Euzebya rosea: one gene and its partners. The protein of the gene in region 1 interacts with the protein of each later gene in a pairwise test. Links are inferred from orthologs where the notes say so. Each region holds a gene or a part of one and is shown on either strand. Other genes may lie near its edges.

Region 1 (7,356 bases):
TGGGTCACCCTGGAACGGAAGACGTACCGCTCGCTGAACGTGACGCACCCGGGGTTCTCCATGGCACCGAAGTTGAACTCGGGCACGAACAGCTGGTCGTACTTGCCGAAGGGGTAGGCCATGTCGAAGCGTTCGGCGAAGTAGTCGAGCCCCTGGGCGGTCAGCTCGATGATCTCGTCCGGGTCGAGGTACTCCGCCATCGACTTGCGGCAGTAGATGCCGAGCTCCACGTCGCCGTGACGGGCGTCGACACGGTGGTAGGGCCCTGCCACGAGCGCCGAGATGTAGGTGGAGATGGGTTCGGTCGGCTCGAAGGCCCAGCGGCCCGCGGTGCCCGCATCGGGACGCGAGGCCACGCGTGCGTTGGACACGACCTCCCACCCGGCGGGTGCCGTGGCCGACATCGTGATGGGGGCCTTGATGTCGGGCTGGTCGAAGCACGCGTAGACGCGGTGGGCGTCCTGCGGCTCGAACTGGGTGTAGAGGAACACCTCCTGGTCGACAGGGTCGACGAACCGGTGCATGCCGACACCCGAACGGCTGTAGGCGCACTGCGCCGAGACCTCGACCACGTTGTGGTCGGCGAGGGAGGTCAGGCGGATCCGCCCGTCGGCGTAGGCATCTTCCACCGCGGTCCCGTTGACGACGACGGAGTCGACCCGGCGAGCGGCCAGGTCGAGGAAGGTCTCGGCGGACGGGTCGTTGGCGTCGAAGGTGATCCGGACCGTGGAGGTGAACGTGTCGTCCTCGGTCCCGGTCAGGTCGAGGTCGATCTCGTAGGCCACGTTCCGGATCAGGTCGGCGCGGACAGCGGCTTCGTCCCTGGTCAGGTTTGATGATTTCAAGGCGTGTCTTCGATCGGGCGGGCTCTTGGGTCGGCTCTGCAGGCTACCCCTCGTCGCCGTCGCGCCAACCGACCGGGCGTGCGGGTCAGCGGCGGCGTGTTCGGGCGATCGTGCGTTCCCGGCTGGCCCGTGCGGCGCAGGTGGTCAGCAGGGCCATGGCGGCGTCGAGGCGACCGAGCACGTCGTTGCCGAGGGCGGCCACGAACGCCCGATCACCAGCCGATTCCAGGGTCGCCATGGCGCTGGCCAGCTGGGTCGTGGCCGGTTGTTCGCCGGGACGGGCGGCAAGCACGAGCTGGGTGTCGTCGATGGTGTCGATCGCGTCCCGCAGGACGGTCAGCGTCTCCACGGTGTCGGCAGCCGCGACGGCGGCACCGATCACGGCACCGTCGATCAACGCCACGGCCTCCGCGCACCCACGGATCTGGTCCCAGCGGGCAAGCAGGCCGTCCAGCTCGCTCCACAGGTCGTCGTAGGCCACGTCCCGGGTCAGCTGGTGGCCGAGGGCAACCGCCTCCCACACGGTGTCCACCAACGCCTGCCGCACGGTTGCGTGCGGGGCGGTGTCGGCCGCCACGCACCCGAGCTCGATGGCCCGGGCGATTCGCTCGAGTCGATCGGTGATCGTGGTGTGGTCGAGGTGCGTCACGTCATCCGACGCTACCGCGGTCCGCCACACCGGGCGACGATGGACTACAACCGGTTCAGTCGTTCTGCACGCACCGTCACACCATCAGACGAGGACCTTGCGCTCCTCGAGGTAACCCTCCAGCTTGCGCTTGATGCGCTGGATGGCGTTGTCGATGGACTTGACCTGGCGCTCGAGTCCCTCGGCGATCTCGGCGTAGGTCTCCCCGTCGAGGTAGCGCTGCAGCACCTCGGCCTCGAGGTCGGAGAGGATCTGGCCGAAGTAGCTGCGGATGGAGGCCATCTCACCCTGCTGCACGATGCTGTCGGCTGGGTCCTCGCCCCCGTCGAACTGCTCGCCCAGCTCGGTGTCGGAGTCCTCGTCGCTGACCTTGGCGTGCAGGGACACGTAGGAGTTCAGGGGCGCGTGCTTCTGGCGCGTCGCGGTCTTGATCGCCGTGATGATCTGCCTGACGACGCAGAGCTCGGCGAACCCCCTGAAGGACGCCTCGTGCGTCGGGTCGTAGTCACGGATGGCCTTGTAGAGGCCCACCATGCCCTCCTGCACGACGTCCTCGCGGTCGGCACCCACGAGGAAGTACGAACGAGCCTTCATGCGGACGAACCCGCGGTATCGGTCCAGCAGCTGGTCGAGGGCTTCGCTGTCGCCGTTCCAGGTCCTGGAGACCAGCTCCTCGTCGCTGGCAGCAGCACCTCCGAGCGGGGTCGACGAACCCATGCTGGTCCTGTGGCTGGGTACTGCGGTCGGCGGCAAGTTGCCCTCCATGAGCGGCGGCTGGTACTGCGGCGGTAGTCAGCAACTGCAAACCCCCGTTGGCAGCGCGTTGCCGAGAGTTTACGTAGTCACGACTAGTCACTGGCAAAATACCGTAAGAGTCACGAGCCGTCGAGGGCGGGCTTGGGATCCGTCACGAGCGGGTCGGGCGCCAACCGCGCGACCGCACCTCGAGCCGCGCACCCACTGCAACGCTCGACTACCCGTTGTGATGGCGCCGTGACCACTCGAAGGCGGTGACCGCGGTGGCGGTCGCCGCGTTCAGCGAGTCGAGCCTGCCCGCCATCGGGATGGAGACCAGCGCGTCCACCCGTTCCGCGACGAGGCGCGACAGACCGGCACCCTCCTCGCCGATGACCAGCGCCACGCGCTCGTCCAGCAGGGGTTCGTCCCAGATCGTCCGGGGAGCGTCCCCCGCGAGCCCGAGGGACCACAAGCCGTGGTCGCGAAGCTCCTCCACGGCCCTGGTGATGTTGGTGGCGACCACGACCGGCACCCACGAGAGCGCACCGGCCGCGGCCTTCTCTGCCGCAGGGGACGGCGACGCGGCTCGCTTGGACCGGATCACGATGCCACCAGCGCCCGCCTGCTCGGCCACGCGCGCGATGGCCCCCAGGTTGCGGGGGTCGGTCACGCCGTCGAGGACCAGGACGAGGTCGGCGGTGGCGAGCCGATCCATGGAGGCGTAGGCGAACGGGGCGGCCAGGGCAACGACCCCCTGGTGGCGCACCTCTCCGGTCAACGCATCCATCTCGTCCCTGCTCGCGGTGCGCAGCGTCACCCCCGCATCCGCAGCCGCCTGCGCCAGGTCTGCCAGGGCGTCGACCTGGCGGGTGTCGATGATGACCGCCTCGAGGTCGCGACCTGCGCGGATCGCCTCGCGAACGGGCTGCCGGCCCGGGATCACGTAGCGGTCGGATCGACCGTCGCCACCGCGGACCTCCGATGGACGGGTGGTGGTCGGGCGAGACGGTCGACGGTTGCGTGGGCTCACCCCTCCACCGTACGGCGCCGCCCCTGACCCGTGTGCACAGCCGCACGCACCGTGACGTCCGGGCACGACCACCAGGGGCGGGTACGCTGAATGACTGACGCCGAACGGGCTCGAGGGGTGACGACAGCGTGTATTCGTCGACGGCAGAAAGTAATAAAGGACGGGTGGTCCGTGACCGATGAAAAGGCGATGGACTACACCCCGCCACGCCAGAACGTCCTGTCCCGCCTGCGCGACGAACAGGTCATCCGTCGGGTCGAACGTCAGGCGTTCGGCTTCTCGACCCAGAACTACCACCGCAACGAGCGAGTGAAGCGCGCCCTTTTCGCGGTGCTCTGCAGCCTGACGGGGCTGGGCCTCGCGGCGATGGCCATCCTCTAGCCCCACCGGGCGCTCGGCGGACGTCCCGACCGCTCGTCGGGGTCAGCGCACCCGTTCCACCAGGACGACCGCCGTGCAGGCGATCCCTTCCCCGCGGCCCACCATCCCGAGCCGATCAGTCGTCGTTGCCTTGACCGACACCGCGTCGACGGGCACGGCGAGGGCCTCGGCCGTCGCACGCCGCATCGCCGGGACATGCGGCGACAGGCGTGGCTTCTGGGCCAGCACCGTGGCGTCGACGTTGACCGTCCGCCACCCCTCGGCGGCCAGCCGATCGCGGGCCAGCGCGACGAAGGTGGCGCTGTCCGCCCCCTTCGTCCCGGGTTCGTCGACGCCCACGAGGTCGCCGATGTCACCCATCGCGACGGCGCCCAGCAGCGCATCGACGATGGCATGCAGGACCACGTCCGCATCACTGTGACCATCGAGGCCCGGTGCCCCCGGGATGACCACGCCGCCGAGCCGGAGCGGCCGCTCGTCGGTGGCGAAGGCGTGGGCGTCCACGCCCTGTCCGATGCGGATGGTCACGCGCGCTCCTCGTGGTCGCCCGACGCGAGGAAGGCCTCGGCCAGCAGCAGGTCGTCGGGATAGGTCACCTTCAGGTAGCGGGCGCTCCCCGGGACCAACACCACCGTGCCGCCCCCCGCCTCGACGAGGGCGAGGTCGTCGGTCGCGTCGACCCCTCGGGCGTGCGCTGCGTGGAGCACCTCGGCACGGAAGACCTGCGGGGTCTGGACGGCTCGCAGGGACGCGCGGTCGACGGTGCGGATCACCACCTCTCCGTCGGCGACCTCCTTCAGCGTGTCGGTGACCGGGAGGGCTGGAGCCGATGCGTCGGCGCCGTCCACCACCGCGGCGACTGCCCGCCGCAAGGCGGCGGCGTCCACCAGGGGCCGCGCAGCGTCGTGCACGGCGATGACGTCGACCGCGCCCAGCGCAGCCATCCCCGCCGCCACCGAGCCGGTCCGGGTGGCGCCGCCGGGCACGACCCGTGTGCCGGGTCCCATCCGCTCGACCTGCGCCAGGGCCTGCTCCATGTGGGTGGGTGGACCCACGACGACAACGTCGTCGGCTGCCGACGCCAGCCGATCGAGGGCATGTGCGAGCAGGCTGCGGCCGCCGAGCTCGACGAACGCCTTGGGATGGTCGTGGCCGAGCCGTGTACCCGATCCCGCGGCCACGATCACGAGCCCGACGCGGATCGCCGGGCGTCCGCTCATCCGGCGTCGCCCCGCAGCAGCCGTGGCCGGGGTGTCGGATCATCGGCCTCGAGCACCGACGCGAACAACATCCGGCCTCGGGACGTCGACACGATGCTCGTGACCTCCACGGAGAGGTCGTCACCGATGCGGTCGCCCGCACGTTCGACGACCACCATGGTGCCGTCGGGCAGGTAGCCGACCCCCTGCCCCTCCTCCCGGCCCCGCTTCGCCACCGTCAGGGGCAGTACCTGCCCGGGAAGGACCGGCGGTCGCAGGCTCTCGGCGAGGCTGTGGAGGTTGCGCACGGGGATGCCCTGCACCTCCGCGACCCGCGCCAGGTTCCCGTCGGTCGTCACGAGCGGGGTGCCGCGGAGACGGGCGAGCTTGAGCAGCTTGGTGTCGACCTCTTCTCCACCGGGGTCGTCCTCGAGCACCTCGACCCCGATCGAGGACAGCCGCTGGAGCGAGGCAAGGGTGTCCAGCCCCCGCTGCCCCCTGCCTCGACGTTCCGGGTCCGCGGAGTCCGCGAGGCCCTGCAGCTCGTAGAGGACGAACTCGGGCACGAGCAGGATCCCCTCCATCCACCCGTCGCGGCAGACGTCGACCAGGCGACCGTCGACGAGCGCCGAGCTGTCGAGCAGCTTGTAGGCCGACCCGCGGGCCCGGCCGCTGCTGGAGGGCAGGCGACCTCCCGCACCGAGGAACCGGAGCAGGTCGCCGGCTCGGCTGCGACCCAGCCGCATCCCCGCCCAGGCCATGGTGGCCATCACGATGACGGCCATGGGGACGGTGAAGGCCTTGCCCCCGAACAGCAGGACCGGCCAGGTGACCCCCGCGGCGATGACCAGGCCGAGGAGCATGCCGGCCGTTCCGGCCACGATCTCGCTGGCGGAGACCTCCTGGAGGGTCCGCTCGACGTCGGACATCCGCGACTGCGCGAATCGGCCGAGGACGCCACCGACGACGTAGCCGACACCGGCGCCGAGCGCGGTCAGGACGAGCTGCCCGGCCCCCTCGTCTGCCCCCATGCGTGAGGACACGTCCAGGGAGATGGCCGTGGCGAGCACCACGACCGCCAGCCGGATCAGCTCGACGAAAACGACGCCGCCCGGGACGTCAGACGATGACCGTGCCATGTCCGAGCTGTCTCCGGGCGGGGTGTTGTCTGGCGTGGGCGTGGACCCTACGCCGTGAGGACGTCGTCGAGGTAGGCCTCGGCGTCCTCGTCGGACTTGTCGAGGGCCGCAGCGAGCTCGGACACGAGCACCTGCCGCGCCTTGGAGAGCATGCGCTTCTCGCCGGCGCTGAGGCCCTTGTCGCCCTCGCGGAGGGCCAGGTCGCGGACGACCTCCGACACCTTCATGATGTCGCCGCCCTTGAGCTTCTCGTTGTTCGCCTTGAAGCGACGCGACCAGTTGGTGGGGACCTTCGCCCCGCGCATCGAGAGGACCTCGATGACCTTCTTGATCTGTGCGTCGTCGCACACCTGTCGGATGCCGACCTCGTCCGTCTGGTCAGCCGGGACCTTGATCGTCAGGTCTCCGTAGGTCAGTCGCAGGACCAGATATGACCGTTCCTCCCCCAGCAGCTTCCGCGTCTCCTCACGCTCGATCACTGCGGCGCCGTGATGCGGATACACAACAGTGTCGCCAACGGTGTAGGTCATATGCACTTCCCCTGTCCGACTCGGGTGGACGTTTTCTGCGGCTGGCCGGCGGGCAACCTGAGGTGACCCGAGCCGACTAGTGCGAACCCTTACTGTACCACGGAACAGGAGGGGCAACCAAATCAAAAGTGCTGGTCAGACGCGTACCAGACGGTGAACCCGTCATGAACGTGACCCATTCCGCGGACGGTTCGTGCACCGTCCGAAAGAACCATGCGACACAACGTCATCTGCACGGTTGTCAAGGGGCAATGGGTCAGGCGTAGCGCTCGAGGATGCTGGACTCCGCGAGTCGAGCGAGGCCCTCCTTGATGGCTCGCGCACGCGTCTCCCCGATGCCGTCGACGGTGCCGAGGTCCTCCAGGGTGGCGTCGAGCAGGTGGTCGACGCTGGAGAACTTGTCCACCAGCTTCTCCACGATCTGGTCCGGAAGGCGGGGGATGCGCGACAGCAGGCGGTACCCACGCGCCGTGACGGGACGTTCGTCGCCCTGCTCGGCAGGTGAGTAGCCGAGGGCCCTGGCGACCTTGCCGTGCTCCAGAAGCTCGGCGTCGTCGAGGGCGGCGAGCGCCTCCATGACCTTGGAGACCTTCCGGCGCCGGTCGGCGAGGTAGTCGGCGACCACGAGCTCGCGTTCGGACTCGACCCCGAGCAGGAGCTCGTCGAGCTGCAGCTGCAGCAGGCGACCCTCGGTCCCGAGCTCGGCGACGGCGTGCTCGATCTCCTCGGAGATGCGCGCGACCCGTTCGGCGCGCTGGAGGACCTGCACGACGTTGCCCAGGGTGACGACGTTCTCGATCTCCAGGGCGGACAGGGCGGCGGAGACCTCGTCCAGCCGGTTGCGG
Region 2 (7,525 bases), on another replicon or contig:
TTCACGCAGGGTGTATCGCGGCGAACACGCCGTATCCCCCGTGAGGGGGCGTCGAACGTTGCAGGAGGAACGAGTGGCCACGGACTACCAGAAGCGTCTTGGGGCCCGTCTGCGTGCCATCCGTCAGCAGCAGGGTCTGACCCTGCAGCAGGTGGAGGAGGTCTCGGGCGGCCGTTGGAAGGCGGTCGTCGTCGGGTCCTACGAGCGTGGGGACCGCGCGGTCTCGGTGGCCAAGCTGGCCGAGCTGAGCGAGTTCTACAACGTGCCGGTGTCGGAGCTGCTGCCGAAGGAGGACCTGCCGTCGTCGGCGACGTCCGCTGCCGCCAGCAAGATCATGCTCGACCTGCGCAAGCTCTCGCGGGCCGACCTCGACCCCGAGCTGCGGCCGGTCAGCCGGTTCGCCCACACCATCCAGCTGCAGCGCGGCGACTTCAACGGCAACGTCCTCACCATCCGTGGCGAGGACCTGCGGGCGCTGTCGGTCATCTACGGCACCGACCCGGAGGACCTGGTCATCCGCCTCGAGGACGAGGGAGTCCTCGCCCAGGCGTAGTCCAGACGCGGCGGCCTCTGGACCTGGGTCCCGGGGTCGTCGGTCGCCGTGTGACTTGGTCGGCCCCGAGGGTGGTCGATGCCACCCGGGGTTGGCCACCGTGTGCGATGCCCACCCCGTGCGGGCCGCCAACGCACACGAGGGTGCAGGGTGGGTGGGATGCTCCGCGCCCACAGGCGTCCATCGCACACACCCTCCCCGTCGCCGCTCAGGCGGGCCTCGCGAACGCTCCTCCGTCGCGGGCTCGGGTCCTCAGCGGAGTGCCAGCTTCCCCCAGGGGGTTGCGCTGACGCTCCACCCCCTTCGACCCCCACACTCCGCCTCCGGGCCTCGCGAACGCTCCTCCGTCGCGGGCTCGGGTCCTCAGCGGAGTGCCAGCAACCAGTTGCCGCGTTCGGCGAAGCCGGCGCCGCGGTAGGCGCGGATGGCGGGCTCGTTGTCGTCGCGGACGTGCAGGCTGATCACCGGCAGGCCACCGTGGAGCAGCTCGGCCGAGAGGCGCTGGACCATGCCGGTGGCGATCCCGCGGCCCCGCCACTCCGGGTCGACGTAGACGCCCGCGATCTGCGCACCCCGCCGAGTGGAGTACAGCGACAGGTCCAGCTTGGCGACGGGCCGACCGGCACGTTCGACGACCCAGGTCATCCCGCGATCCACCGACTCGCCCATCCGGTGACCCACAGCCACGCGTGCGCTGCCGCCGAGCGGCGGCCCCATCCGGTCCTCGACGTGCAGGCGGCAGGCGAACTCCTCCAGCCACGGCAGGTCCTGCCGGGCCCCGCGCCGGAACCCCTCCACGTCGGCGAAGCCGTCCATGCGCTCCACGGTCATGAAGCGCTGGATGCGCACCTGCGGCCGACGGCGCCACCACGACCGACCCATCGCCAGGTCCAGCAGGGCGCTGGTGATCGCCTCGTCCCCGATCATGATCCGCCAGCGGGACCGCTCGACGAACGGCGCGAGCTCCTCCGCCCCGTCGGGGTGGCCGGCCGGCAGCACCGTCCCGGTCAACCCGAGGTGCACCACGGACCGCGGCGCGTGATCGCCCCACACCACGAACCGCTGGCTCTCGTGGCGGTCCAGCGCATCGAGCAGGTAGTGGTGGCGGGGATCCCACATGCCCGCGGGCAGGCGACCGAAGTCGCGCTCCAGGGCGTCGACGACCGCGGGTACCCCCGACAACCGCAGGCGCACTGCGGTGGGACGGGCTGGGGTCGTCGTCACAGCACCACTTCTACCCGGCGAGCGGGACCAGCGGCAGGCCCGGGTCGGCATCGATCGTCAGCGGCGACCGTTCACCGGCCACGAGTCGGTTGTATCCCGCAGCGGCGATCATCGCCCCGTTGTCGGTGCAGAGGACCGGCTGGGGCAGCAGCAGGCGACGGTCCGTCCGCGCACAGCCGTCCGCCATCGCCTCGCGCAGCCGCCCGTTGGCGGCCACACCCCCGACCAGGGTGATGGTGCCCACGTCATGGGCCTCCGCCGCCCGCAGGGTCTTGGTGACCAGCACGTCGACGATCGCCTCGTTGAACGACGCGGCGACATCGGGCATGACGATCTCCTCCCCCACCGCCTCGCGTCGCCGCAGCTCGCGGATGACCGCGGTCTTCAGGCCCGACATCGAGAAGTCGAGGGTCCCGTCGTTCATCATCGCCCGGGGGAACGCGATCGCCGTCGGGTCACCCGTGCGGCCCAGCTTGTCGATCTCGGGCCCGCCGGGAAACGGCAGCCCCATGAACCGGGCGATCTTGTCGAACGCCTCGCCAGCCGCGTCGTCGATGGTCTGGCCGATCGTCTCGAAGCGCCCCTCGGCGTCCAGCAGCACCAGCGAGGTGTGCCCCCCGGAGACGATGAGGCTGATCATCGGCGGCTCGAGGTGGCCGAACTCCAGCTGCGTGGCGCAGACGTGCCCCTCGAGGTGGTTGACGCCGATGAACGGCAGGTCGTGGGCCAGCGCGATGGACTTGGCGGCGGCCACGCCGACCAGCAGCGCCCCGACCAGGCCCGGCCCCGCCGTGACGGCCACGCCCTCGACGTCGGCGTAGGTGGCCCCCGCCTCGACGAACGCGCGGTCGATCGCGGGCAGCATCATGTCCAGGTGCGCGCGGGCGGCGATCTCCGGGACGACCCCACCGAAGGGGCGGTGGTGCTCGAACTGGGTGCCGATGACGTTGGAGCGGACGGTGGTGCCGTCCTCGACCAGCGCCACGGCGGTTTCGTCGCAGGACGTCTCGATCCCGAGGACCAGCATCAGCGGACTCCTTCGAGGGTGGTGGTTCGGACGGGGGACAGGGCGGCCCTGAGGCGGTCCAGCCGGGCGGCGCACTCGGACCCGTCGAGGTCGTGGGCCCACATGATCAGGGCGTCCTCACCGGTGGCGGCGTAGTAGCCGGGACGCACCCCGACCGGGGCGAAGCCGAAGCGGGCGTACAGCCGCTGTGCCGGCTGGTTCTCGGTGCGGACCTCCAGCGTGGCGGCGGTGGCCCCACGCGTCCGCGCTTCCTCCATCAGGGCCACCATCAGGTGGGAGGCGATGCCACGGCGGAGGTGGTCGGCGGACGTGGCCAGCGTGGTGACGTGCATCTCGTCGACGGCCACGAGGATGCCCCCGAAGCCGAGCACCTGCCCGGCGTCGTCGACGGCGACCCGGTAGGCACGCGTCGGCTCGGCGAGCTCGGCCCGGAACAGGCCCTCGGTCCACGGCTGGGGCTGGACGGCGTGCTCGATGGTGAGCACCACCGGCAGGTCGTCGGCCTCCATCGGCCGTACGGTCACGGCGGTCACGCGCCGGCCGTCCCACCGTGCAGCGCCCCGCGCTTGGCCCAGTTGATCTGTGCATCGGCCTGGCGGATGTAGGTGGGGGTCAGCTCCTCGGGCCGGCGGGTCTCCTCCCGGAGGAACCGCGGCAGCGCGAGCTCCACCAGCGCCTGGGCGGACGGGTGGGCCGAGCCGACGCCACCGATCTCCGCGCCGACGCTGGCCAGCAGCCCGGCGTGGGCGATCGCGCCGTCACCGACGCACAGCACGTCCTCGCCGATGGCCTCGAGCTCGCCGGCCAGCGTCTCGGGCCGTCCCGTGCGGAACTCCGTCACCCGCTGGACGCCGCCCGGGGCGCAGCGGTACAGCGCCCAGAACAGCTCACCGCGCTTGGCGTCGATGACGCTGCAGATGACCCCGTGCGCGTGCCGGTGCGGGAAGGCGAGCAGGTCGAGGGACGCAAGCCCGACCACGGGCAGCTGGCGTGCGTGCGCGAACGCCTGCGCGGTGGCGATGCCGACGCGCATGCCGGTGAACAAACCGGGGCCGAGCGACACCGCGACGCCCTTGACGTCGTCGGGGACGAGCTCGGCGGACCGCAGGCACCAGCTGATGGCCTCGGTGACGAAGCGGCCGTGGGCACGCTGGAGGTGCGGCAGGCCGCTGCCGAGGGAGGTGGAGGCGACCACGCCCTGTTCGGTGGCCAGGCAGACGCTGGCGGCGGGAGTGGAGGTCTCGACGCCGAGGACGAGCATCAGGCGTCTCCTTCCTGCGGGGCCCAACGGCGCAGCCGCGGTTCGAGCTCGGCCAGCCGACGGGTCCACGACGGGCCGTGGGATCGCAGGACGATCCGACGGGGTTCGGGCTGCCAGTCGCCGGCCGAGGCAGCGCTGGCGGCGCCGACGGGGTCGAGCTCCGGCAGGTGCAGCTCGACCTCGAGGTGATCGGTCGGCAGCAGCGGGGCCATGGCGTCGCCCCACTCCACGAAGGTGACCCGCTGGTTGTCCAGCGCATCGCCGAAGCCCAGGTCGAGCACCTCCTGCAGGCTCTCCAGCCGGTAGACGTCGAGGTGCAGCAGCGGCAGCCGTCCCTCGTACTCCTTGCGGAGGATGAAGGAGGGGCTGGTCACCCGTTCGGTGACCCCGAGGGCCTTCGCCGCCCCCTGCACGAAGCAGGTCTTGCCGGCCCCGAGCTCACCGGTCAGCGCGATCACGTCCCCGACGACGGCGGCATCGGCGAGGATCCCGGCGACCTCGTGGGTCTGCGCAGGGGCGGTGGTGATCAGCTCGAGATGACGACTCAAGGGGAAGCGCGCATGGGGTCGAAGGCATGTGCATGCGGACGGTCAGTGTAGTCACCGCGTCTCGTGCGACCCTGCGGACAGCACGACCGACACGACACGGTCGCCCCACCATCCTTCCGCTGACATCCCCACACCCTCCGAGGAGCCTCCTGACATGTCCCTGCTCGAGCTGACCGAACCATCCCCCGGCGTCCGGCTGCTGACCCTGAACGATCCCGAGCGCCGCAACGCGATGGGCTTCGAGATGGCCGCGGAGATGATCGCGACCGCAGCCGAGCTCAAGGTGGACCGCGACGTCCGGACGCTCGTCGTGACCGGTGCCGGCAAGGGGTTCTGCGCCGGGGCGGACCTGCCCCAGCTGTTCGGGGAGTCCGACCGCTCGGTGCAGCAGGTCCATGCCGACCTGCAGGGCTACTACCGGGCGTTCCTGGCCATCCGCGAGCTGCCGTTCCCCACGATCGCCGCGGTCAACGGGGCAGCGGTCGGGGCCGGCCTGAACCTGGCGATGGCCTGCGACATCCGGCTGACCGGCCCGTACGGCAAGTTCGGTGCCACGTTCTCGCGGATCGGGCTGCACCCGGGCGGCGGCTGCACCTGGTTCCTGGTCAGGGCCATGGGCGCGTCGAAGGCGCTGCGGACCCTGCTGCTGGGCGACATGCTCGACGCCGAGGCCGCGGTTGCGCACGGGCTGGCCGAGGGGCCCCACGAGGACGTGGTCGCCGAGGCCCTGACCCTCGCAGGCCGGTTCGCCGAGGTCGACCCCCAGCTGGCACGACACATCACGAAGGCGGTCGACCTGGCGGTGGCCACCGACGACCTCGACGCGGTGCTGGAGTACGAGTCGTGGGCACAGGCCGCCTCGGCGTCCTCCGACCAGCTGAAGGCCTGGGTCGGTCAGTTCAGCTGAAGGCCCGGGTCGGTCAGTTCAGCTGAAGGCCCGGGTCGGTCAGTTCAGCTGACCGAGTCGGGGCCGGGCACAGGGGCCGGCGGGACCGCTCAGGCGTCCTGGCCGGCCTCGCGGGCGAGCGCGGCGTTGCGCATGCGCTTGCCGATGAAGGGCAGGAAGATGAGGGCGACGAACCCGATGAGGGTCAGCAGGCCTCCGGGCCCGATGCTCGGGGTGAGCAGCGCGAGGTAGAGGCCGACCAGCAGCATGCCGACCGACACGAACGAGATCACGGTCGTGACGGCCTTGATGCGTCGTTCGGCCTCGACGCTGGCGTAGGGGTAGTCCTCTGGGAAGTCACTCATCTGTCGTCCTTCTGCGCGGCCTGCATGGCCGCCAGCACGTCGTCGGGGACCGCCAGGGGCTGTCCGGCGGCGGCGCGGACGGCCGAGCGGATGGCCTCTGCCACAGCCCGGGCCGCCAGGGTGGCGACCAGGTCGGAGGCGTTGGGCACCTCGCGGGCCTGGGTGGTCAGCAGGAACAGGGCGTCACCGTCGAAGGCGGTGTGCGCCGGCTCGATGGTACGGGCGATCCCGTTGTGGGCCAGATCGGCCGCCCGTGAGGCCTGCGCCTTGGTCAGGGCCGCGTCGGTGACCAAGCACCCGATGACGGTGTTGGCGCGCGGGGGCGGGGCGAGGTCGGTGAAGGGGTACCCGTCGATGTCGTTCGGCGTTCCCCGTTCGGGACCGGCGAGGAACGTGCCGTCCTCGGCCAGCACGTTGCCGAGGGCGTTGACCGCCATCAGCGCGCCGACCGTGACGCCGCCCCCGCGGACGACGGCCCAGCCCTGCCCTCCCGGACGGATGTGCTGGAAGCCGCTGGACTTGGCGACGGTGCAGCCCGCACCCACGCCGACCCGGCCCTGGTCGGGGTCAGCGAACCTGGCCGCCTCGCAGGCCGCCCAGCCGCTGTCGGCGTCGGGACGGTCCGCGCCACGCCGGTGCAGGTCGAACACGATCGCCCCGCCGACGACGGGGACGGGGGTCACGAAGCGGTCGTAGCCCCGGCCATGGGCCTCGCACCAGCGCGCCACCCCGTCACCGACGGCGAGGCCGAACGCCGAGCCCCCGGACAGGAAGACGGCGTGGCACTCGGTGCCCTGCCCGCCGGGACCGAGCGCCGCAGCCTCACGCGTGCCGGGTGCCCCGCCGCGGACGGCGCAGGCACCCATCGACCCCTTGGGCGGCAGGACGACCGTGCAGCCGGTGTGGCCGTCGGGGTGTGTCCACGAACCCACGGCCACGTCGGGCAGGCCCAGGGCCATCAGCTCGTCCTCGAGGTCGTGCCGTGCGGCGTGATCCCGACCGGGATCAGTCGAACAGCGTCCTGACGCGGTCGGTGTCCTCGGTGCCGATCAGCGGGCCGAGCCACGCCGCAGCGCGTTCGGGGTCCGCAGCGATCTGCTCGAGGGTCTCCAGGCGGGCACCGGCCTGCAACGTCGTGAACGACGGGTGGGCTTCGGCGACCTGGCCGAGCTCGGCCTTCATGTGGGGGTGGAGGCGGGCCAGGTGGCCGACCAGCAGCCCGTACGCGCAGGCACGGGCGGCCTCGGCCTGGGGCTGTGCGGTCCATTCCGGGCTGATCCGGCTCAGGCGGGGGGCCACCTGTCCGGCGACCTCGTCCAGCCAGGCCTCGACGTCCTGGGCGACACCGGCGCGGCGGTTGGCGACCAGGTTGGTGTCGCCCGGCTCGTCCTCTCCGATCGTGGCCTGGTCGTCGGCGGCAGCCTCGGCAGGGGTCGAGTCGGCGGCAACCTGCTCGACGGGCGTCGCGCCGTCGCCCTCGGCCGACACCTCGGCGGCCGGCTCGGCGTCATCGGCGGCAGGTGCCCACGCGCTGTCGTCGGCACCCGCATCGGATGCCGCCGCGTCGTCGGCCTGCTCGGCGTCGCCGTCCCCGGGCGGGTCCCAGTCGGTCTTGCCGTCGGTGGACACGTGTCCGGTCCAGGCCTCGCCGTCCCAGTAGC
Region 3 (7,447 bases), 300 kb from region 1 along the record:
GTACCGCCAGCGCTTCCACCGCGACGTTGTCGTGGACATGATCTGCTACCGCCGTCACGGGCACAACGAGGGCGACGAGCCCGCGTTCACCCAGCCGATCATGTACGAGGCGATCCGCAACCGTCGCAGCGTCCGCAAGGTCTACACCGAGGAGCTCGTCAACCGCGGTGACCTGACGCTGGAGGAGGCGGAGCAGGCGCTGGAGCGGTTCCAGGACACGCTGGAGTCCGCGCTGAACCAGACGAGGGGCTCCAAGCCGGAGACCAACGAGCTGCCCCCGACGCCGACGGTCGTCGGCGTGCTGCCGCACGTCCACACCGGTGTGCCGCTGGACCGCCTCCAGCAGATCACCAAGGCCCTCACGACCTGGCCCGACGACTTCTCGCCGCACCCCAAGCTGGCCAAGCTGCTCAGCCGTCGTGCCGAGCAGCTCGCCCAGGACAGCGTCGACTGGCCGACCGCGGAGATGCTCGCCCTGGGCACCCTCGTCCAGGAGGGCATCAGCGTCCGCTTCGCCGGCCAGGACTCCCGCCGCGGGACGTTCAGCCAGCGCCACTCGGTGCTGATCGACCACACCGACGGCTCGGAGTACATCCCGCTGCGCAACCTCCCCGGCCACGAGGAGGACGAGCACGGCCAGTTCATGATCTACGACTCGCCGCTGCACGAGTTCGGCGCGCTCGGGTTCGAGTACGGCTACTCCGTGGTCCGGCCCGAGGCGCTGACGATGTGGGAAGCGCAGTTCGGCGACTTCTCCAACGGCGCCCAGGTCATCATCGACCAGTTCATCACGGCGGCGGAGGACAAGTGGGGCGAGAGCTCCGGCCTCGTCGTGCTGCTGCCCCACGGCTACGAGGGCCAGGGCCCCGAGCACTCCTCGGCCCGCATCGAGCGGTGGCTGACGCTGTGCGCCCAGGACAACATCCAGGTCGCCCAACCCTCCAACGCCGGCCAGTGGTTCCACCTGCTGCGCCGCCAGATGCACCGTGAGGTGCGCAAGCCGCTCGTCGTCATCTCCCCGAAGTCGATGCTGCGCGCCAAGCACGTCCTCTCGCCGGCCTCGCAGTTCATCGACGGGCAGTTCGAGGAGGTCTGGACCGACGACCCGACCGGGCCGCCCGCCGACGACGTGACGCGTGTGGTCCTGTGCTCGGGCAAGGTCGCCCACGACCTGATCGCCGCCCGTGACGAGCGGCAGGCCCCGGCGGCCGTCGTCCGGGTCGAGCAGCTGTACCCGTGGCCGCACCAGCAGGTCGTGGACGCCATCAAGGCCTACCCCAACGCCACCGACGTGATGTGGGTGCAGGACGAGCCCGAGAACATGGGTCCGTGGCCGTTCGTCGGCGGGCTGCTGTACAACGCCTGCGAGGACGTCGGCGAGGCCCGCGGCGGCGCCGACCGCAAGCCCACGCTGAAGCGGTCCACCCGCTTCCAGTCCGCCAGCCCCGCCACCGGGTCGCACACCGTGCATGACCTGGAGCAGGAGAAGCTGATGGACGACGCGCTCGGCGGCCTGTGATGCACGACGACGCCAGTCCGGCCGGGATCCACCACGAGTCCCGGCCGGGTGACCCGGCGGGCCTGATGGCGTTCATCGACGCCTCCCCCACCCCCTTCCATGCGGTCGCCAGACTGGCCGCCCGGTTGGAGGCCGCCGGGTTCGTGGCGTTCGACGAACGGGCGCGCTGGACCGTCGAGCCCGGGACCGCCGGCTACGTCGTCCGCGATGGCGGCTCGATCATCGCCTTCCGGGTCGGGACGGCCCCGCTGGCGGACGCCGGCTTCCGGATCGCCGGCGCCCACACCGACTCGCCCACCTACCGCCTGCGTCCCCACGCCGACGTCCAGCGGACCGGCTACCGGCAGGTGGCCGTCGAGGTCTACGGCGGCCCGCTGCACTACACGTGGCTGGACCGCGACCTGACCGTGGCCGGCCGGGTCGTCACCAGCGACGGCGACATCGAGCTGGTCCACCTGCCGGGCGCGCCGCTGCGCGTGCCGAGCCTGGCGATCCACCTCAACCGGACCGTCAACGACGAGGGCCTGAAGCTCAACCCGCAGCAGCACATGCTGCCCGTCTGGTCCGCTGCGGCCGAGGACGCCTCCATCATCGAGGAGGTCACCGACCACGTCGGCGCCGACGAGCTGCTGGCGTGGGACCTGGTCCTGGCCGACACCCAGCCCTCCGCCCTCGGTGGCCGCGACGACCAGTTCGTGTTCGCGCCCCGCCAGGACAACCTGGTGTCCTGCCACGCCGCCGTCGACGCCATCATCGAGGCGCCGCTGTCCGCGGCGACCCAGGTCGTGGTCTGCAACGACCACGAGGAGGTCGGGTCCGGCAGCGCCGAGGGTGCCCGCGGCGCGATGCTGGAGGACACCCTGTCCCGCTTGGTGGTCGCAAGCGGCGACACCGATCCGCAGGCCCGTCCACGGGCGTTCGCCGGGTCGATCCTCGTCAGCGCCGACTCCGCCCACGCAGTGCACCCGAACTACGCCGACCGCCACGACCCCGGCCACCAGCCTCGCCTGGGCGGCGGCCCCGTCGTGAAGGTCCACGCCAACCAGGCCTACGCCACCGACGCCGGCACCGCCGCGTGGTTCATCAACCGCTGTCGCGAGGCGGACGTACCGGTCCAGGCGTTCACCAACCGCGCCGACTCCCCCAGCGGCTCGACCATCGGCCCGCTGACCGCCACCCGGCTGGGCATCCACACGGTCGACATCGGCAGCCCGCTGCTGTCGATGCACTCGATCCGAGAGCAGTCCCACGCCGAGGACCTGGCACACCTGACGCGCGCGTTGACCCAACACATGGCAAGCTGACGCCGTTCGACCGCCGCGTCCGAGGCAGAGAGGAACCCGCCGTGCCGGGTGAGGGGAAGATGGAGAGGGAGCTGACCGCCGCCGAACGCCGCGCCGAAGCCGTGCGCGCACGGCTGGCCCGTGTCCGTCGCCATGCCCCGGCCAGCGAGACGGGACCGGGCGGCGACGGCGAGGACGTGTTCAAGGAGGACACCGACGCGCTGGTCCACCCCGGCGACGAGCGGCCGGACGCCGAGGTCCTGCTGCGCCGTCCGCTGACCGAGCGACCGACCGTCCGCGCCGGCGTCTACGCATGGTCGGGGATCGGCATCACGATCATCGTCATCGCATCGGCGGTGGTCATCGCCCGGCTCTCGAGCGTCGTGATCCCCATCGTGATCGCGTTGTTCCCGGCGGCGGTCCTGTACCCGTTCGTGAACCGGCTGAAGAAGATCGGCCTGCCGTCGGCCGCGGCAGCCGCCATCGTCCTGCTCGGGACGCTGGGGATCATCGGCGGGATCGGTGCGCTGATCGTCCCGGCCGTGGGCGACCAGCTCGACACGTTGAGCGCGTCGATCATGGACGGCTACACCCAGATCGACGAGTTCCTCCGCAGCGGCCCGTTCGGGCTGGACCCCATCAACCTCGACGAGCTGGTGGAGGGCTTCTCCACCGGGTTGTCCGACGGGGTGGGCGCCGCGGCGGGCAGCGCCCTCGGTGTGGCCCAGGCGTTCTTCCAGGGCGCGACCAGCGTGCTGCTGACGCTGATCGTGCTGTTCTTCTACCTCAAGGACGGCCCCACCATCGGCCGCTGGGTGAAGAGCCTGTTCCCGCACGCCCTGCACCGCGACGTCGAGATCCTCGGCGACCGCATGTGGACCACGATCGGCGGCTACATCCAGGGGCAGCTGGCCGTGGCCGTCGTCGACGCGGTGTTCATCGGCCTGGGCCTGTGGCTGCTGGGTGTCCCGCTGGCGCTGCCGCTGGGCGTCATCGTCTTCTTCGGTGGCCTGTTCCCCGTCGTCGGTGCCAGCATCTCCGGCTTCCTGGCCGCCATCGTGGCCCTGGCCACCAACGGCCCGGGGACGGCGCTGCTGGTCATCGGCGTCGTCGTGGCGGTGCAGGCGCTGGAAGGCAACCTGCTCCAGCCGCTGATCCTCGGCCGGGCGCTCGAGCTGCACCCCCTCGCCATCGTCATGGCGCTGGCGACCGGCGGGTTCCTGCTGGGCATCCTCGGCGCGTTCCTGGCAGTCCCCGTGGCCGCCGCGTCGGCCCAGACGGTCGGCTACATCCGCAACCGCACGCCCGGCTGAGCCCGCGTGTCGGGTGTTCTCGACGGGCGGCCCGGAACCCGACACGCGGTCGGGCTGTCCGGTCGACCGGGTCAGCCCGAGCGGGGCAGGTGGACGCGGGGGATGCGGACGCCGATGCCGCACGTGACCTCGTAGGTGATGGTGTCCAGCCAGGCCGCCCAGTCCTCGGCGGTCACGGGGTCGGGGCCCGGTCCACCGAGCACCCAGACGTCGTCGCCGGCGTCGGCGTCGGCATCGGGGCCGAGGTCGACCAGCAGCTGGTCCATGCACACCGTGCCCGCCATCGGGACGCGGCGCCCGCGGTGGGTCACCTCTCCCCTGCCGGTAAGGCCACGTCGGATCCCGTCGGCATAGCCCGCCGGCACCGTCCCGATGACCGTCGGCTCGGTCGCCGTCCAGCGACGGCCGTAGGAGACGGTGTCCCCCGGCTGCACGCGCTTGACCAGCGACAGCTCGGCCCTGATCGACATGGCGGGCCGCAGGCCCTCCAGCTTCACGCCGGGTGCGGCCTCCAGCCCGTACAGCGCGATCCCGGTGCGGACCATGTCGTGGTGCAGCTCGGGGTACAGCGTGGTCCCACCGGAGTTGCACAGGTGCCGCAGGTCCGGGCGCAGGCCGGCCGCCTCGGCCATGGCCAGCCCGCGGGCGAACCGCTCGGCCTGCAGGTCGTTGAAGGGGTTGCCTGCCTCGTCCCCCACGGCCAGGTGGGACCAGATGCCCGCCACGCGAAGGGAGGGGCTGGCGGCCAGGCGAGCGAAGGCGGGCTCCCAGTACTCCTCGGCCAGGCCCACCCGGCGCATCCCCGTGTCGAGCTTGAGGTGCACGTCGACCACGCGGTCACCGGCCGCCGCGGTCAGGGCCGCCGCGAAGCCGTGGGTGTAGACCGTCGGGGTCAGGCCGGCGTCCAGCAGGGCCGCCGCTGCTGCCGGAGGGGGTTCGGACAGCACCAGCACGGGGGCCGTGATGCCGGCGTCGCGCAGCACGATGCCCTCCTCCACCAGCGCCACGCCGAGCCAGGACGCCCCGCCGTCCAGCGCGGCCCGGGCGACCGGGACGGCGCCGTGGCCGTAGCCGTCGGCCTTCACGACGGCCATCAGCTGGGCGTCGCCGGAGTGGGCGTTCAGCACGGCGGCGTTGTTGGTGATGGCGTCGAGGTCGATCTCGGCCCGGACAGGACGGTGGAGGGGAGGGGTCACGAGGTCAGATCCCGAGCTCGAGGGCGGCGGCCGCGACGTGGTCGGCCACGTCGCTGGCGCCGGTGGAACGGGCCGACAGGTGCCCTGCAGCCAGGTCGCCGGCGAGGCCGTGCAGGTGGACGGCGGCCGCCACGCTCTCGGGGTCACGACGTTGCGCCATCAGCGCCGCGGTGATCCCGGTCAGCACGTCGCCGGTCCCACCGCTCGCCAGCGCCGGTCCGCCGGTGGCGTTGATCCACACGCGGCCGTCCGCGGTGGCGACGACCGAGCGGGGTCCCTTGGCGACGAGGGTGGCGCCGAACCGCCGGGCCTGCTCGACGGCGGTCTCGGTGCGGCGGGCGTGGGCGCCGTGCCCCGACGTGCCCGCCAGCCGGCCGAGCTCCTTGGCCTGCGGCGTCAGGACCAGCTGCCGGCCCTCGGGACGGCCGCCCGGGTCGACGGTCCGGTTGACCTCCAGCAGCGAGGTGTGGTCACGGAAGGCGTTGATGCCGTCGGCGTCGAGCACGACCGTGCGGTCGGCGTCGGTGACCAGCCGGCGAACGGCTTCCTGGGTCGCCTCGGCCAGTCCCAGGCCCGGCCCGATCGCCAGGACGTGTGCCTTCTCGGCCGCCTCGCGCACGCCGGCCACGATGCCGTCGACATCATCGGGCAGCGGCATGGTCATCGCCTCCGGGACGGCGGAGGCGATCCGGTCGGCCGCCGCCCGCGGCGTGGCGACGGTGATCAGCCCGGCCCCGGCCCGCAGCGCCCCCCTGGCGCACAGGATGGCGGCGCCGGCCATGCGGTCGGATCCGGCGTAGATCGCGACGACCCCGCGGGTCCGCTTGTGGTCACGCGGCCCGGGAGGTGGGGCGAGGACGGGCAGGTCGGCCGCCTCCAGCACACGGGCGACCGGGGTCGCCGCGTCGTCGACGACGCCGATCTCGCCGAGGACCAGCCGGCCGACGTGTTCGGCCGCCGGGTGCAGCCACAGGCCCTGTTTGTGGGCGCCGAGGGTGACGGTCAGGTCGGCCACGACGGCGTCCCCGGGGACCCGGCCGGTCGCGGCGTCCACCCCGGTCGGCAGGTCGCAGGCCACCACGGGACAGCCGCGGTCGTGCACGCCGCGGAGGACCGCCACGGCAACGCCGAACGGTCCGCGTGGTTCACCGGACGCGCCGGTCCCGAGCAGGCAGTCCACGGCCACGTCGGCGTCACGAAGGACCCGGTCGAGTGCCTCGCCGAGGTCCGCGGCGTCACCCACCGACACGATCCGGCCGCCGGCCCGTCGCAACGCAGCGGCCTCACGCACGCTGTCCTCGCCGAGCTGGTCCTCGGGCGTGACCAGCACGCAGGTCGGGGCGACCCCACGACGCTGCAGGTGCCGGGCGGCAGCCAGCCCGTCCCCACCGTTGTTGCCCTTGCCGCACAGCAGGACGACCCGCAAGCCGTACGGCCCCATCCCCCGCTCGGCGGCCAACGCCAGCACGCCCTGCGCCAGGTGCCGGGCCGCGTGGTTCATCAGCGCCGCCGGGTCGACCCCACGCGCGAACGCACGCCGGTCCATGGCCTGGACGTCCTCGGGCAGGTACAGGTCGATCATCGCCGACCATCCTCGCACCCGCTCGGGGCGTTGCCGCCGCCAGCCCGCGCCGTGCCCCGGACCACGATCGTGGCCGGAAGCCAAACTCCCGAGAATGGTCGACGCCGACGATTGTGGCGAACGGAGCACCCGTGCACCCCTGACCACAATCGTGGCCGAACGCCAAACTCCCGAGAATGGTCGACGCCGACGATTGTGGCGAACGGAGCACCCGTGCACCCCTGACCACAATCGTGGCCGAACGCCAACCTCGGGGCGCGCCACGGCCCGGGCCGCCCCGGCACCCTCACCGCTCCGCGACGGCGTAGGCGGCGACGGTTTCGGTGGCGGTGGTTAGAGACAGGTGGACGGCGATGATCCCCAGCCGGTCGGCGGTGATCGCCGCACGGCCGAGCAGCACCGCCGACGGCCGGCCGAGGTCGTCGTTGGTCACCTCGATCTCCAGGAACGCGAAGCCGCGGATGCCCGTCCCCATGGCCTTGGCGACGGCTTCCTTCGCGGCGAACCGTGCGGCAAGCCGGTCGACCCGCTCGCCGCACCGCTCCAGCTCCAGC

The links.
Region 2: the proteins of rlmB (region 1) and tsaE interact in binary tests that used the Escherichia coli proteins (3 or more experiments, as listed by UniProt). The link is inferred for Euzebya rosea from one-to-one orthologs.
Region 3: the proteins of rlmB (region 1) and CUC05_RS09650 interact in binary tests that used the Escherichia coli proteins (3 or more experiments, as listed by UniProt). The link is inferred for Euzebya rosea from one-to-one orthologs.

What each region holds. Positions count from the first base shown.
Region 1 is NZ_PGDQ01000006.1:418,513-425,868, reverse strand. Bases 1,366-4,117 are described here. They hold rlmB (23S rRNA (guanosine(2251)-2'-O)-methyltransferase RlmB), read right to left. Parts: upstream 3,263-4,117; coding sequence 2,468-3,262; downstream 1,366-2,467. Other genes in these bases: ispF (2-C-methyl-D-erythritol 2,4-cyclodiphosphate synthase), read right to left, coding at 3,686-4,117; CUC05_RS24670 (hypothetical protein), read left to right, coding at 3,434-3,643; sigH (RNA polymerase sporulation sigma factor SigH), read right to left, coding at 1,579-2,211; CUC05_RS11005 (hypothetical protein), read right to left, coding at 1,366-1,494. Outside these bases: pepN (aminopeptidase N), read right to left, coding at 1-845; more of CUC05_RS11005, read right to left, coding at 931-1,365; more of ispF, read right to left, coding at 4,118-4,165; ispD (2-C-methyl-D-erythritol 4-phosphate cytidylyltransferase), read right to left, coding at 4,168-4,863; CUC05_RS10980 (PIN/TRAM domain-containing protein), read right to left, coding at 4,860-5,981; CUC05_RS10975 (CarD family transcriptional regulator), read right to left, coding at 6,029-6,511; DNA integrity scanning diadenylate cyclase DisA, read right to left, coding at 6,768-7,356. UniProt on the Escherichia coli protein: Specifically methylates the ribose of guanosine 2251 in 23S rRNA.
Region 2 is NZ_PGDQ01000009.1:164,164-171,688, reverse strand. What follows is about bases 2,840-5,760. They hold tsaE (tRNA (adenosine(37)-N6)-threonylcarbamoyltransferase complex ATPase subunit type 1 TsaE), read right to left. Parts: upstream 4,614-5,760; coding sequence 4,065-4,613; downstream 2,840-4,064. Other genes in these bases: CUC05_RS13970 (hypothetical protein), read right to left, coding at 5,610-5,760; CUC05_RS13975 (enoyl-CoA hydratase-related protein), read left to right, coding at 4,768-5,520; tsaB (tRNA (adenosine(37)-N6)-threonylcarbamoyltransferase complex dimerization subunit type 1 TsaB), read right to left, coding at 3,334-4,065; rimI (ribosomal protein S18-alanine N-acetyltransferase), read right to left, coding at 2,840-3,337. Also shown: CUC05_RS14005 (transcriptional regulator), read left to right, coding at 74-553; CUC05_RS14000 (GNAT family N-acetyltransferase), read right to left, coding at 917-1,777; tRNA (adenosine(37)-N6)-threonylcarbamoyltransferase complex transferase subunit TsaD, read right to left, coding at 1,788-2,804; more of rimI, read right to left, coding at 2,804-2,839; more of CUC05_RS13970, read right to left, coding at 5,761-5,864; CUC05_RS13965 (P1 family peptidase), read right to left, coding at 5,861-6,823; CUC05_RS25350 (DUF2510 domain-containing protein), read right to left, coding at 6,870-7,525. UniProt on the Escherichia coli protein: Required for the formation of a threonylcarbamoyl group on adenosine at position 37 (t(6)A37) in tRNAs that read codons beginning with adenine.
Region 3 is NZ_PGDQ01000006.1:122,830-130,276, reverse strand. The notes cover bases 4,605-7,447. They hold CUC05_RS09650 (NAD(P)H-hydrate dehydratase), read right to left. Parts: upstream 6,894-7,447; coding sequence 5,316-6,893; downstream 4,605-5,315. Other genes in these bases: acpS (holo-ACP synthase), read right to left, coding at 7,180-7,447; alr (alanine racemase), read right to left, coding at 4,605-5,311. Outside these bases: CUC05_RS09670 (multifunctional oxoglutarate decarboxylase/oxoglutarate dehydrogenase thiamine pyrophosphate-binding subunit/dihydrolipoyllysine-residue succinyltransferase subunit), read left to right, coding at 1-1,519; CUC05_RS09665 (M18 family aminopeptidase), read left to right, coding at 1,519-2,823; CUC05_RS09660 (AI-2E family transporter), read left to right, coding at 2,883-4,115; more of alr, read right to left, coding at 4,187-4,604. UniProt on the Escherichia coli protein: Bifunctional enzyme that catalyzes the epimerization of the S- and R-forms of NAD(P)HX and the dehydration of the S-form of NAD(P)HX at the expense of ADP, which is converted to AMP.